DNA from 3 places in the Lactiplantibacillus paraplantarum genome. Region 3 is predicted to be linked to each of the others. Evidence: predicted binding sites of a transcription regulator. Region 3 holds the regulator's gene; each other region holds the start of a gene.
The links. Region 3 encodes LexA, which represses DNA repair genes until DNA is damaged. Its sites were predicted from a motif close to CNAACANNTGTTNG; they were not measured.

Region 1 (4,290 bases), 270 kb from region 3:
CGTCCAACCAGAATCAGGTTTGATTTCACCATCAAATTTACTACCAATCGTTTCCAGCGTCCGAATTGACGTCGTTCCAGTCGCAATGATGCGCCCACCACTTTGCCGGACTTCATTTAACGTCTTGGCAGCATCTTCATCTAGCCGGTAAAACTCACTGTGCATCTTATGATCTTCAATATTATCTTCTTCAACTGGTCGGAAAGTCCCTAATCCGACATGCAGCGTCAAGTAAACTAACTTAATACCCTTGTCTTGAACCTTTTGTAAAAGTTCCTTTGTCCAATGAAGACCCGCCGTTGGTGCAGCGGCTGAGCCATTTTCTTTGGCATAGACCGTCTGATAACGATCAGGATCGTCGAGCTTTTCCTTGATATATGGTGGCAATGGTGTTTCACCGAGACGCTCCAAGATCTCCATAAAGATGCCATCATAGTGGAACTCGATCATTCGAATCCCGTCTTCTTTTTCAGCGGTCACAGTCGCTGTCAACTGACCATCACCAAACGAGATCACCGTACCGACCTTGGCACGCTTAGCCGGCTTCATTAACGTCTCCCACTCGTCACCTTCTGTGTTATGAAGTAATAAAACTTCCGCATGGCCACCAGTTTCAGGCTTAACACCATACAAGCGGGCTGGCATCACGCGTGAATTATTCATCACGACCGCGTCGCCTGGATTAAGTTGATCAATAATATCGTAAAAATGTTTGTCTTGCATTTCACCCGTTTGGCGATCTAATTCCAATAACCGTGAACTGTCCCGCTCTTTAATCGGTGTTTGAGCAATCAATTCGTGTGGTAAATCATAATCAAAATCTTCAAGTGTTAAACTCATATTGTGACCTCTTATCTTTATTTATTTTGGGGGTATGGAACCCCTAAATGTTGATAACCTTTAATTGTAACGACCCGACCACGTTGCGTCCGCTTTAAGAATCCGATTTGAAGTAAGTACGGTTCAACGACTTCCGCAATTGTATCCGTCTCTTCACCAATATTAGCAGCAATGGTTGCTAGCCCAACCGGACCACCATCGTAATATTCTAACATCGTCCGCAAAAGCTTATTGTCAGTCTCGTCTAGGCCCGCATCATCAACACGTAAATAGGTCAACGAGCGTGCCACGATTGCCTCGTCGATGGCGTCCTGGTCGGCAACTTCCGCAAAATCACGAATCCGCTTGAATAATCGGTTCGCAATTCGTGGCGTGCCACGTGAGCGCCGTGCAATTTCGTGGGCCCCCGACGGTTTGATGCTTGTTTGAAAAATATCTGCAGTCCGCTTAACGATATCTTCCAAATCCGCAACTTCATAATACGCCATGTGTTCGACAATCCCAAACCGATCTCGCAATGGCGCCGATAACATCCCAGCCCGTGTCGTTGCTCCGATTAAGGTAAACGGCGGCAATGGGAAATGCACGGGATGAGCTGTCGGCCCTTGTCCAACCACAATATCAACAAAAAAGTCTTCCATGGCTGAATATAGCATTTCTTCAACGATTTTTGGCAACCGGTGAATCTCATCAATAAATAAGATATCACCTGGTTCCAGTTCATTCAAGAGCGCCACTAAATCACCAGGCTTTTCAATTGCTGGACCGCTAGTCGTCCGGATATTGACCTGCATCTCGTTCGCAATCACCATCGCTAACGTTGTCTTTCCTAATCCCGGCGGACCATACAGCAACACGTGATCTAAAGATTCTTCACGCTTGCGGGCCGCTTCAATATACACGCCTAATTCATGTTTGACCCGTGCTTGGCCAATGTATTGGGCTAACGTTTGCGGACGTAGCGATTTTTCTAATGAAGCTTCTTCGTCATCAGCTTTATCCCCAGATAATAACTTGTCATCATCCATTCGCTACTCCTCCCATCTACTTCTTCATCAATAATCGTAAGCCTTCGCTTAATAGCGTATTAGTATCAGCAGCTTGCGCTTGACTAAACGTTTCCAGCTTCTTGGTCACTTTCTTCACATCAGCCTTCGAATACCCAAGGGCCTCTAAAGCGGCCAATGCATCCGCTAACGCTCCGTCAACAGCTGGAGCATTCACATCCAACGCCGTTTGACCCGTAACATCAACGTTCAGATCATTTAATTTGCCTTTCAAATCTAAAACAATTTGTTGGGCCGTCTTCTTGCCCACCCCTGGAAAACTCGTCAGGTAAGTGGCATTTTCTTGATTAATGGCTTGAATCAAGCCAGCATGGTCGTTGTTCGCCAAAATTGCCAGTGCCGATTTCGGACCAATCCCCGAAACACCGAGCAGCTTTTCAAACAATGCCTTCTCGTCAGCATCAAAAAAGCCAAATAGGCTCATACCATTGTCACTAACGGCTTGGTGGATATACATCTTAACTGCAGTTTGTCCCACCTGATAGCGGTACGGATTAGCCGTTAGCACTTTGTAGCCAATGCCATTGACCTCAATCACCACAAAACCGGGGGTTACATCGGTCACTTGACCGAGAAAATATTCGTACACCGGAAAAACTCCTTTAAATAAAACGTATGTTTGCTTGCTAAATTGTACCACATTTTTATAGCGGCTTAACACTGGTGCATCGATAAAAACCAAATTTTAATATTGGCCTAGTCCCCCTCAGTTGATTTGATAGCGCTAATGACAATAAATGCTTGCTGAGGCGTAAATGGCGTGCTATGCTCAAAGTCTTAGGAGGGTCGCGCTATGCAACTTAAACCGTTTAAAGCGGTGTTACCAACCGCAACTGGTCAAACTAAAATTCAAACTGCTACTACTACTGATTGGGACCACCACGACACAATCATCCAGCCTGATTCCAGTTATTACTGGTATGAACTAACGCTCAACGGCGTTCACCAGTGGCGTTTAATTGCCAGCTGGCCAATTGATCAAACCGTGACAACCATGGTTCCTGGTGCCATCAATACGGTGCTTTATCCGCAACAACCCGTTATTGAGATGCTAATTGACGACTGGGTGGGGCATTTTGCACCGATAGTTGAAGTGACGGACACCGCTCACGTGACGCATCGTCTCTGGCAGATTACCGAACCTGAAGTCAACACCGACATCACCGCTGCCATGGCACCAGTCACACCGCAAAAAACGTGGTTGACGACGATTAGTACGCCACTAGTAATGCTAGTGTCAACAACTGAATGGCAAAAATTCGCAACCGCGCCAGCTATTCCTGATCAGTTGATTGCCATGGCAACGCCTCATAATTAAAGGTGCGCCAATTATAAAATCAACCGGTTTCGACACGCTTCTTTACGTTATTGCCGATAAATTAAAATGGACTTCTCAAGAATCACATTCGATTCTTGAGAAGCCCATTTTAAGACAACAATCTTGCACATTGCGCTAATTATTCTTTAGCACGAATCATGACCCAGATTAACGACGTACAACATCCTTAATCAAGTTTACCGCCTACGATGGCGTAACCACCACCAACATGCAACCACCAAACTAATACCAGCACTAATTACACTCAGCCACAAACCAATTTTTAATCCAGGCGTCCGATAAGTGAGTCGGATTCGGTGCCGACCAGCTGTCAACTTAGCTCCCACAAAGCCCTTGTTGACCACTTGCGTCTTGACGGTATGACCATCGACTTGCAGTTGCCAGCCGGACGAGTATGGAATTGACGTCGTCAGCACAGTTGCCGTCTTAGTCATCGTGGTTCCCGTAATCTGATTATTAGTCACCCGCTGCTGTTTCAGCCCGCTCTTCTGTAGTTGACGCGTCCGTTGGCGATAAGTCTTTCCTAACGGTACAGCAATCAATTTAGCGGACTTGAAATGTAAACTACGAATACTCGTGAAGTTCAGTGTAATCAACTTGCGTGCGTGCTTACTATACCCTAAGTTGATCACTGCTGATGTGCGTGGCTCATAATCCGACATATTCGTTGTGCCCAGTTGACTGAAACTCGTCAAATTATCCATGGTTTGAGCAGTTAAGGAATAGCCACTGGCACTTAGATTACCCTTCAAACCATCCCGAACATCATCTAGATAATCGACTTTGGTATATGGACGCGCCGTAAACACATTTGTATTTTGACTCGTCGTCAAAGCATTTTTGATTGAAGAACGTCGATAACTGATGCCATCTAGCACGAGATAGAGTTCCGTGTTTCGATACCGTTTGGGATGTTTGATGGTCAATTGGTATGGCATCTGATGGCCCTGGACATCACTGATCATGCTCGTTAACCCGTTCGCGTTTTTTTCCTGATTTTTTTTGACTAATTTTTGGTTAGCTGCAATCAAGTCAAGCACGCGA
Region 2 (4,290 bases), on a different replicon from region 3:
TTTACAATTGAAGTGCAACAAGTAAGAAAATAAAAATAGACTCCTAGCCTGAGTCCTGTAGAATGAAGTCACCATAACAATCATCTAAAGGAGTTCTTAGGCTATGAGTCCATATACACATCTTACCTTAAAAGACCGCGAATGCATACTGTTAGGTGTAACTTTACACCATACTTACCAGGTTATTGCCGATCAAATCGGTTGTTCCAAAGCCACTGTGTCACGAGAAATTAAACGCAACGGCGGTCGGGGTGCCTATTCTGCCGTAAAAGCCCAGCAGAACTATCAACAGCGCCGATTAAAGAGTCGTCGCCTCAGGGTACTGGAGAATTTAAAGCTACGCGACTTTGTCCTTCACTGCATTCTTCAACGGCAATGGTCACCCGAGCAAATCGCCGGTCGTTTATCTTTAGAGAACAGTAATTGGCATATCAGCTACAACACGATTTATCGCGGAATTGAACGAAATAATTTAGGCGTTAAACGTAAAAGTCATGGGGCTCGAGGATTCGCTCGAAAGTTACGACATCGTGGGAAAACTCGTAAGGTTAAAGGAACTGTCAACGAACGACGTGGCCGTTTTAATAATGTCCCATCAGTCCATGAACGACCAGTCTCATGTGAGAATCGGACTCGTTTTGGCCATTGGGAAGGCGATACCGTTCGCGGCAAGATCGGGCGTTCGGGTTTAGTGTCACTGGTCGACCGTAAGTCACGATACCTTCTGTCTGAGCGTGTACCCAAAGTGAATGCCAAGAATGTGACCCAAGCGATGATCGACCTCCTGCATACAGTCACACCTAAACGCGTTCGTACGCTTACACCAGACCGAGGTACAGAGTTTGCGGGTTATCGTGAAGTCGGTAAAGAGCTTGGTATCTCAGTCTATTTTCCAGATCCGCACGCACCACAACAACGTGGGACCAACGAAAATACCAATGGTCTCATCCGAGAGTATTTTCCCAAAGGAACTGACCTTGATGAACTGACCGATCAAGATATCGCGAAGTTTGTCAGGGATTTAAATAATCGACCCCGTAAGGTCTTAGTCTGGAAGACACCGTCTGAAGTTTTCTTCGGTAAAAAGTTACACTTGATTTGACAATTCGTCACCCATAATTAATATTCACAGTACTAAAGTAGTATGGTACTTTAGTATCTTTGGCGTTTAATCTCAATGTGTTTCCCTAAAACTCCAACTCAATCATGGACTCTTCCATACCGTCAAGGACCTCATTTTCTTTGATAAATTTAACTCACTTCTCTGCTGGAGTAAATCGATTAGCTTTCACTTGAGTATGCAGTTTTCCATACAAGTTCTCGACGACCTGCCCATACATTTTATGTATTTATTATATCGCTTTCGTGAACATATGTTCCCCATTGTGGTAAAATAAACGTAAATTATTGAGAAGGTGAGCTTATGTTTTTTGATCAAGAACCGCATGGCGTGTTCTTTTTAATTGATAACAAGTCCTTTTATAGCAGCTGTGAAGCCGTTGCCCGTGGTCTTAATCCTTTAAAAGTCCCACTAGTCGTTCTTAGTGAAGCTGAAAACACCAATGGTGGGCTCATCTTAGCCACTTCACCCGAGGCTAAGCAGTTATTTCATCTTAAAGCCAATGTCTCACGCAAACGTGACTTGCCCAATGACCCTAGACTCTGGGTCGTGCCGCCGCGCATGAATCTCTATATTCAACGTAATTTGCAAATTAATCATATTTTTCATCAATTTGCGAGTGAAAAAGAGGTTTGGCCCTATTCAATTGATGAAAGTATTTTGGATATGACCCATTCATGGCGGCTTTTTGGCAATTCTATCCGTGAAGTGGCGCGGTTAATTCAAAAAACGATCCGCCAACAGCTCGGTTTATACACCACTGTGGGTATTGGCGACAATCCGGTGCAAGCCAAACTAGCCCTAGATAACTACGCTAAACACAATCATGAATTGATTGGTGAAATCCATTATGAAACTGTGCCGGATAAGATTTGGTCAATTAACGAATTAACGGACGTTTGGGGCATTGGCCCCCGTATGGCGAAACGTTTGAACCGCCTTCAAATTCACAATATGTATGAGTTAGCCCATACTAACCCTTATTTACTCAAACAGAATCTCGGGGTGATTGGGAGCCAATTGTTTGCCACCGCCTGGGGCGTTGACCGGACCCAGTTAACTGAACCAATCAAAACTAAGGAAGCTAGTCTTGGTAACTCACAAGTTCTCCCGCGTGACTACTTGACACAAAACGAGATTGAAACGGTCATTAAAGAGATTGGTGAACAAGTTGCGGCGCGGCTTCGTCACCACCATAAACTAGCAGGGTGTTTATCACTAAGCATTGGTTTTTCTTATGCTGCGGCTGAAACCGATGGCCGCAGTGGCTTTCACCAGGCTTTGAAAATTGAACCGACTAATGATAACCAAGCTTTAACGCAACAATTATTGTGGTTATTTCGTAAGAACTGGGACGGCCAGGCTGTCCGTAATATTGGCGTTTATAGTAGTAAGCTCAGTCCTGACGCCGGGCAGCAACTTAATTTATTCGAATCCCCGCTTAACCAAATTCAACATAGTAAGCTAAACCAAGTTATTGATGAAATTCACCGACGCTTTGGCTTCACCAAACTCGTCTATGCCACCAGTCTATTGCCCGGTGGTACCGCTATTGAACGGGCTGCTTTGGTCGGGGGTCATAATGGAGGAAATAGTTATGAATAAAGATTTAGATATTATCACGAGTCGCTTAGCCTTGTTGTTTAAACCGACTAGTCGAACCCGTTATTGGCTAGTAATTGCCAATGACCCGTACGATTACACTTACAACGTATTCTTCAACAGCCAGCGAGCTAATGAACGACTACGGTCAATGCCTTTACACAAACTCACTAATTATAATCTCAATGACTTAGAAAACTTACTAAAAGCGTTGCGGCAACAGACTAAATTAACGATTGAATTTATTGGCTTTACGGGTCAAGTTTGGCCGCAAAGTCAAAAAATTATTCAAAAGAGGCGGCAGGGGCTTGAATGAAAAGGAGTTTGACCTCGGCATTGTTAAGCGCTTCTTTGAGCACGATTACCATGATCGTGGCCTAATGAAATGGCAAGGCTTTTACTTATCTGATCATACTGCCGCTTTAAACCAACAGAAGATCCAAGATAAACAACAATATCCACCCAAGCCACAACAGTCTTTAAGTATCGTTGGTCAAATCTTGTCAACAGCTTACACCCAGAACCAACCAGTCAACTTACAATTAAACACCGTTGATCATAATAATCAACACTTTGCGACCATCACAACCCCAATACTGGGCTATAATGGGGCTACTATTGTGCTTGCCAACCACCAATTTATCAATATTAATGATATTCAGCACATCGAATTAGTGCGCTCAACTAACTGGACTGGCAATCAATAAAGACCACCAAGGCGCTAATGCCGAACCTTGGTGGTCTTTATTTGAATAAGTGCTTGTGCTAGTAATTACCGTTTAGATATTGGCCACTAAAGAAGCAAAGAAAAACATATATAGGACAAAAATAGCAATCGAAATAATAAATTGGACTATTCCTGCTCGGTTTCAAGTCGCTTGCACGGCCTTGAATGTCTCGACATCTTGATAATCACCTTTTTGCCAGGCCCATTCATTCCCCTTAAAACCAACCACAAAAACCCAAACGATATTAAAAATTGGAATTAACGTTAATAACGGCAAATAGGTTTTATTGCCAATGCCCCAAAAAATACTGTACATAAATGCGCCCCAATTCCACCCTTTGACCGCTTGTGGCACTTCTTTACCATTTTCTTTCATCATTACGTTCCCCCTTAATATTAGCTTACCAAACCTAAGCTGGCTTGTATACTAACCTAGTATACATTATCGTGATATTGTATTACGTTGAGCAGCTTTAACTGGGCCTAGATTCAAGCCCCGACGTCTTGCTTCATGATTAGCCAACCGCAAGCTATTATTCACCTTAGCAATTTGTTCAGGATTTACCGTCTTTTGTAGCCGCTTTAGGCCATTAACTTGTTGTTTTAAACCGTCGTTTGTGAGATGCTCATTCACAAACCGCTGCGTCTTATCAGTAAGTTTCGTTGCTAACTTCGGTCCAACTACGTTTTCAATCGTTATTTCATTTTCGTTCAAAGATCTGGTCAATAGATCTTTCAGGTCGTCTTTCTCAACATAATCTTCTGCGCCACCTTCGTAAAAGGTATCACCCTCTTTCGTCCGATAGGCTGAATATTCATGTCCCACTTCGTCATAGTCGTA
Region 3 (4,290 bases):
AGTGAAAATGCAAACACTTGAGAACTCTGAATAATTTGAATATCTTTACTATATAATTGATCAATACGCTCATCAGCGTGTAACGTGACGTCGGCCATACTCGGCCACCCCCTCCATTAAAATCATCGCAAAGCTATCATACAATTAACTTGCAGAATTTGCCAAATTTCGTCATACTGTGAGCAGTTAGTAAACGAAAGGAAGATCGTGATGTTTTATTCTTTTATGCGCGGACTAGTCCGACTGATCATCACCATAATTAACGGTCGGCCCCGCTATCAAGGACGTGCCAACCTTCCTGAGGGCGCCTACATCTTAGTTGGCCCACACCGAACATGGTTTGATCCTCTATACTATGCCTTAGCCGGTAGTCCAATGAAGTTTAGTTTTATGGCTAAGGAAGAATTATTTAAAAACCCTGTTTTGCGGTACATTCTCGTCCATGCCAATGCTTTTCCTGTCAACCGCCAACATCCTGGACCCTCCGCGATCAAGACCCCTGTCAAATTCTTGCGAAGCGGAAAACTCTCACTAATTATGTACCCTTCAGGAACGCGACACTCACAAGAACTCAAGGGTGGCGCGATAGTTATTGCCAAAATGGCTGGTGTGCCCCTCGTCCCAACTGTTTACCAAGGGCCATTGACCTTCAAACAGCTCTTCAGTCGACAACGCGTCACTGTCCGTTTCGGGGAACCCATCTACATTGATCGCAAACTTAAACTAGATGATGCCGGTCAGAAGCAAATTGAAACTAAAATGCTCAGTGCTTTTGACCAGCTGGATCACCAAATTGATCCAACGTTCAAATACATTGATCCCGCAACAACTAATTCTAAGCGCCAATAATACAATAAAAAAGTGTCGGTAATCGCGATTGCGAACCGGCACTTTTTTATTATCAATACTACTTACTATCGTTTTTAGAAGCAGCTTTCATTGAATTTAACATCTGGTGCAATTTCTTTTCGGATGGGCGTTGACCCATTTGCATCATCATGCTCCGAAGCATTTCTTCACTAATAGGTGGATTTTGCTTCAAATAGTTTTGCATATAATGCCGGGCACCAAAGAAGCCACCAGTTAACCCAACTAATACGCCGATAACGACGATTAAAATCCAAATTCCAGTAGACACAGTCATTCCCCTCCCTTATTACAGTCTTCATTAAACTAGTCTACACAAATTAATAATAAAAGAAAAGGAAAATTTGTCAGTTGACAAATTTTCCTGAAATCGGTTAATCATCCCGCAGGCCGCGATCACGTTGTACCTGGCGAACCTTTTCGGGCGTAACCTCTTTACCATCTTTATCATAAACTTGCAGCATCTCAACTTGTTGCCGGAACCCGGCCCGAAATTCCTGCAAGTATTTTTGCCGTAACTCTTGCCGTTCCGCTTCTTCCAACTCGGTGAGGCCCTCGGCTTTCGCCTTATGAGCTAACTCATTGATCCGAGCAAGCAATTCTTTTGAAATCAAAGTAGCAGCCCCTTTCATCAATGCAATATACACGAAAATAGACCGTAAATCAATTAATAGCGTTTGTCAACCGAACATTTGTTTGAAAGCTGTGAAACGCTATGCTACAATTGGTTTAACCAATAATGAAAATAATAAATGAGGTGCCAAGATGAGTAAAACATCGGAAAGCAAACAAATGGCCGTTCTTCGTTTTATTTATGAACGCGTCAATGAAAAAGGATATCCGCCAACTGTTCGTGAAATTGGGGAAGCCGTTGACTTATCTTCGACTTCGACCGTTCACGGCCATATTTCACGACTTGAAAAGAAGGGTTACATTCAAAAAGACCCTACCAAGCCCCGCGCCATTGAAGTAACGCCCGCTGGCTTCGAAGCCTTGGGAGTCGAAACCACCCCGCATCAAATTCCAGTCCTCGGAACCGTGACCGCTGGACAACCCATCTTAGCGGTTCAGGAAGCCACAGACTACTTCCCGATCCCTAAGGAATTAGAATCATTCGGTGGTGATTTATTCATGCTAACGATTCGAGGCGAAAGTATGATCAATATCGGCATCATGAATGGTGATCAAGTTATTGTCCGTCGTCAAAGCTCAGCTGACAACGGCGACATCATCATTGCGATGACCGATGAAAATGAAGCGACGTGCAAACGTTTCTTCAAAGAAGCCGATCATTACCGCCTCCAACCCGAGAATGATACGATGGCGCCAATTATTTTGAACAACGTCTCCGTCCTAGGTAAAGTTGTTGGTTTATACCGCGACATGCTTTTTCAATAAGTATTAATGATCAAAAAGATGACCTTAGCCGTCATCTTTTTTTATTACCACGGTTCTTACTCACTTATTTCCCGCGTAGCGCAATTTTATAAACATGCGTTATAAATACTTTTGCCCTTCACGTTGTGCAAGCCGTGACAAAGTTGTCGTTGCCAGAAATTCACGGCCCCATGCCGGATTAGTCTTACTGTAATCGCGCAACGCCCAACCAATCGCCTTTTGAATAAAGAAATCTTCATCGCATTGATTGCTTAAAATGGCCGTCCGTAAATACTGAACATTGGTTTGTTGCTGCCAACCTAACTGTAACGTAATCCCCACACGCCGGACCCATTTGTCAGTAGCGCGCAAGTACACTGGTCCTTCTTGCTCTAAGCAACCGTGCTTCAGAATGTACGTTGCGAGTACTTTACGCCACGCATCAACACTATCCCACCACGGCGTCACTGTAAGTTGCTGCTGACACCATTGATACTGAGCCGGTGTTAGTCGGCGCAGATTGGCCAGCGCAAGGTCAATTGCCACGTACTGATACTCGCGATAGGGTTGTTGATAATAAAAAGCTAGCCAGTGCTGTAACTGATGTGTCGTTAGTTGGTAGCTCGCCTGACGAATCGGTCGTAACAGTTCCCTGCGCTCCGGACTTTTAACCCCCAGAAACTGAAACTGGTCACGCATGTACTTAGCCATCGGTGCCTGATTTTCAAGATGACTGGGTAAAAAAAGTGGTGGTGTCGTCAACAAATTAGTCATTTTGTCCCCTCATTTTCAAAATATTTTAATTCGGTATCAAACAGCCAATAGTTCAATGGTATAATAATTATATTATTTCAAACATTGGGAGTTGGTTACATGTTGTTCCTAGCCATTATGGGCTTGATTGTTTTTCTATTAGCTTTATTTTCCGTGATTTATGCACGTCAAACCGGTGGTGGTTGGAAATTTCTAACGTTCATAACGGTCTTAAGCGCTGTGGTCACTATTTATGCTGTTATCAAACTACCGTATTGGCCTTACAACCAGTCACAGCACACTACCAGCAAAGCAGCATCAAGTGCTAAAACTAGTGCAAGTACTAGCAAATCAAAATCGACGAGCTTAAGTTCCTCACAGGTTATTTTCAACGAAGGTAGCGCTAAACAAGCTGCAGCAACTACTAAGTTAAACGAAGAAAACATTCTTAAACAGCTGCAAGCGAACTATCAGTCAATCGGGACGGTCGCATTTACGAAAGCAACCAAAACTTATACGATCACCCCAACCGGCAAAAAATACGTCAAATCTTTAAAAACAATCAAGTCATATCCGTCACAAAATCAAAAAGCCATCACGACAATTACTTCAAACTTCAAGTCCTTGTCTAAGTCACTTAAAAAGAATCTAGCGGCTGGTTACACCATTCAACTGCTACAGCCAGATACAACTGATAAAACCTTACTTAGTGTTAAAGATGGCCAAATCATCACTAATAATTTCAAATAACAAAAGCACTTGCCTAGCAATTTTGCTAATAGCAAGTGCTTTTTTATTAAGCCTCGCGATCCAGGTATTGACGTTGCTCAGCTTTTTGTCCGGTTAGCACAAAGCGGTGTGGATCATCCGCAACTGACACAACCTGATCTTCAGCTTGCCATTGCAGTTGTTGATTAAATAATGTCTCATATTCCGCGACACTGACTCGTCGACGACGGGCTAAACGTTGCGGTAAGCCAGCGTCCAAGCCCAATTGATAATCAGGCTGGAGTTCACCAGTATAAAACTCCCCCTCCGCACCAGAGCCATAACTGAATAGTCCTAATTGGTCGCCCGGCTGTAACTGCGGATCTGTTAATAATTGCGATAACAAGCTTAAATAGAGTGACCCAGTATACAAGTTGCCCACTTGCCGGTTCAACTGACGCGCATGCTCAAAATGAGCCAGCCAGCGTTTTTGCTGGTCATCATCGACTAGTGGCAAAGCGCTCCGAAGTGCCTTAAGACCCATTTTTGTATATGGCAAATGAAAAACTAACGCCGTCATCGCTT

Region 1: the regulator LexA is predicted to act here: its motif matches at 2,516-2,529, upstream of ruvA (Holliday junction branch migration protein RuvA).
Region 2: the regulator LexA is predicted to act here: its motif matches at 1,367-1,380, upstream of LP667_RS15700 (Y-family DNA polymerase).

Annotation. Positions count from the first base shown of each region.
Region 1 is NZ_CP032744.1:2,032,696-2,036,985, forward strand. Features, by position in the region: gene queA (tRNA preQ1(34) S-adenosylmethionine ribosyltransferase-isomerase QueA) at 1-840, opposite strand, end outside; gene ruvB (Holliday junction branch migration DNA helicase RuvB) at 858-1,868, opposite strand; gene ruvA (Holliday junction branch migration protein RuvA) at 1,885-2,496, opposite strand; gene LP667_RS10095 (DUF1015 family protein) at 2,701-3,225, shown strand; gene LP667_RS10100 (YfhO family protein) at 3,423-4,290, opposite strand, start outside.
Region 2 is NZ_CP032745.1:64,879-69,168, reverse strand. Features, by position in the region: gene LP667_RS15705 (IS30 family transposase) at 104-1,102, shown strand; gene LP667_RS15700 (Y-family DNA polymerase) at 1,424-2,725, shown strand; gene LP667_RS15695 (acetyl-CoA carboxylase) at 2,718-3,038, shown strand; gene LP667_RS15690 (hypothetical protein) at 3,031-3,429, shown strand; partial or broken gene LP667_RS15685 (ribonuclease G) at 3,502-3,825, opposite strand.
Region 3 is NZ_CP032744.1:1,759,680-1,763,969, forward strand. Features, by position in the region: gene LP667_RS08445 (tRNA1(Val) (adenine(37)-N6)-methyltransferase) at 1-98, opposite strand, end outside; gene LP667_RS08450 (lysophospholipid acyltransferase family protein) at 211-849, shown strand; gene LP667_RS08455 (YneF family protein) at 908-1,144, opposite strand; gene LP667_RS08460 (DUF896 domain-containing protein) at 1,242-1,499, opposite strand; gene lexA (transcriptional repressor LexA) at 1,633-2,265, shown strand; gene LP667_RS08470 (DNA alkylation repair protein) at 2,365-3,018, opposite strand; gene LP667_RS08475 (hypothetical protein) at 3,118-3,747, shown strand; gene LP667_RS08480 (hydroxymethylglutaryl-CoA synthase) at 3,794-4,290, opposite strand, start outside.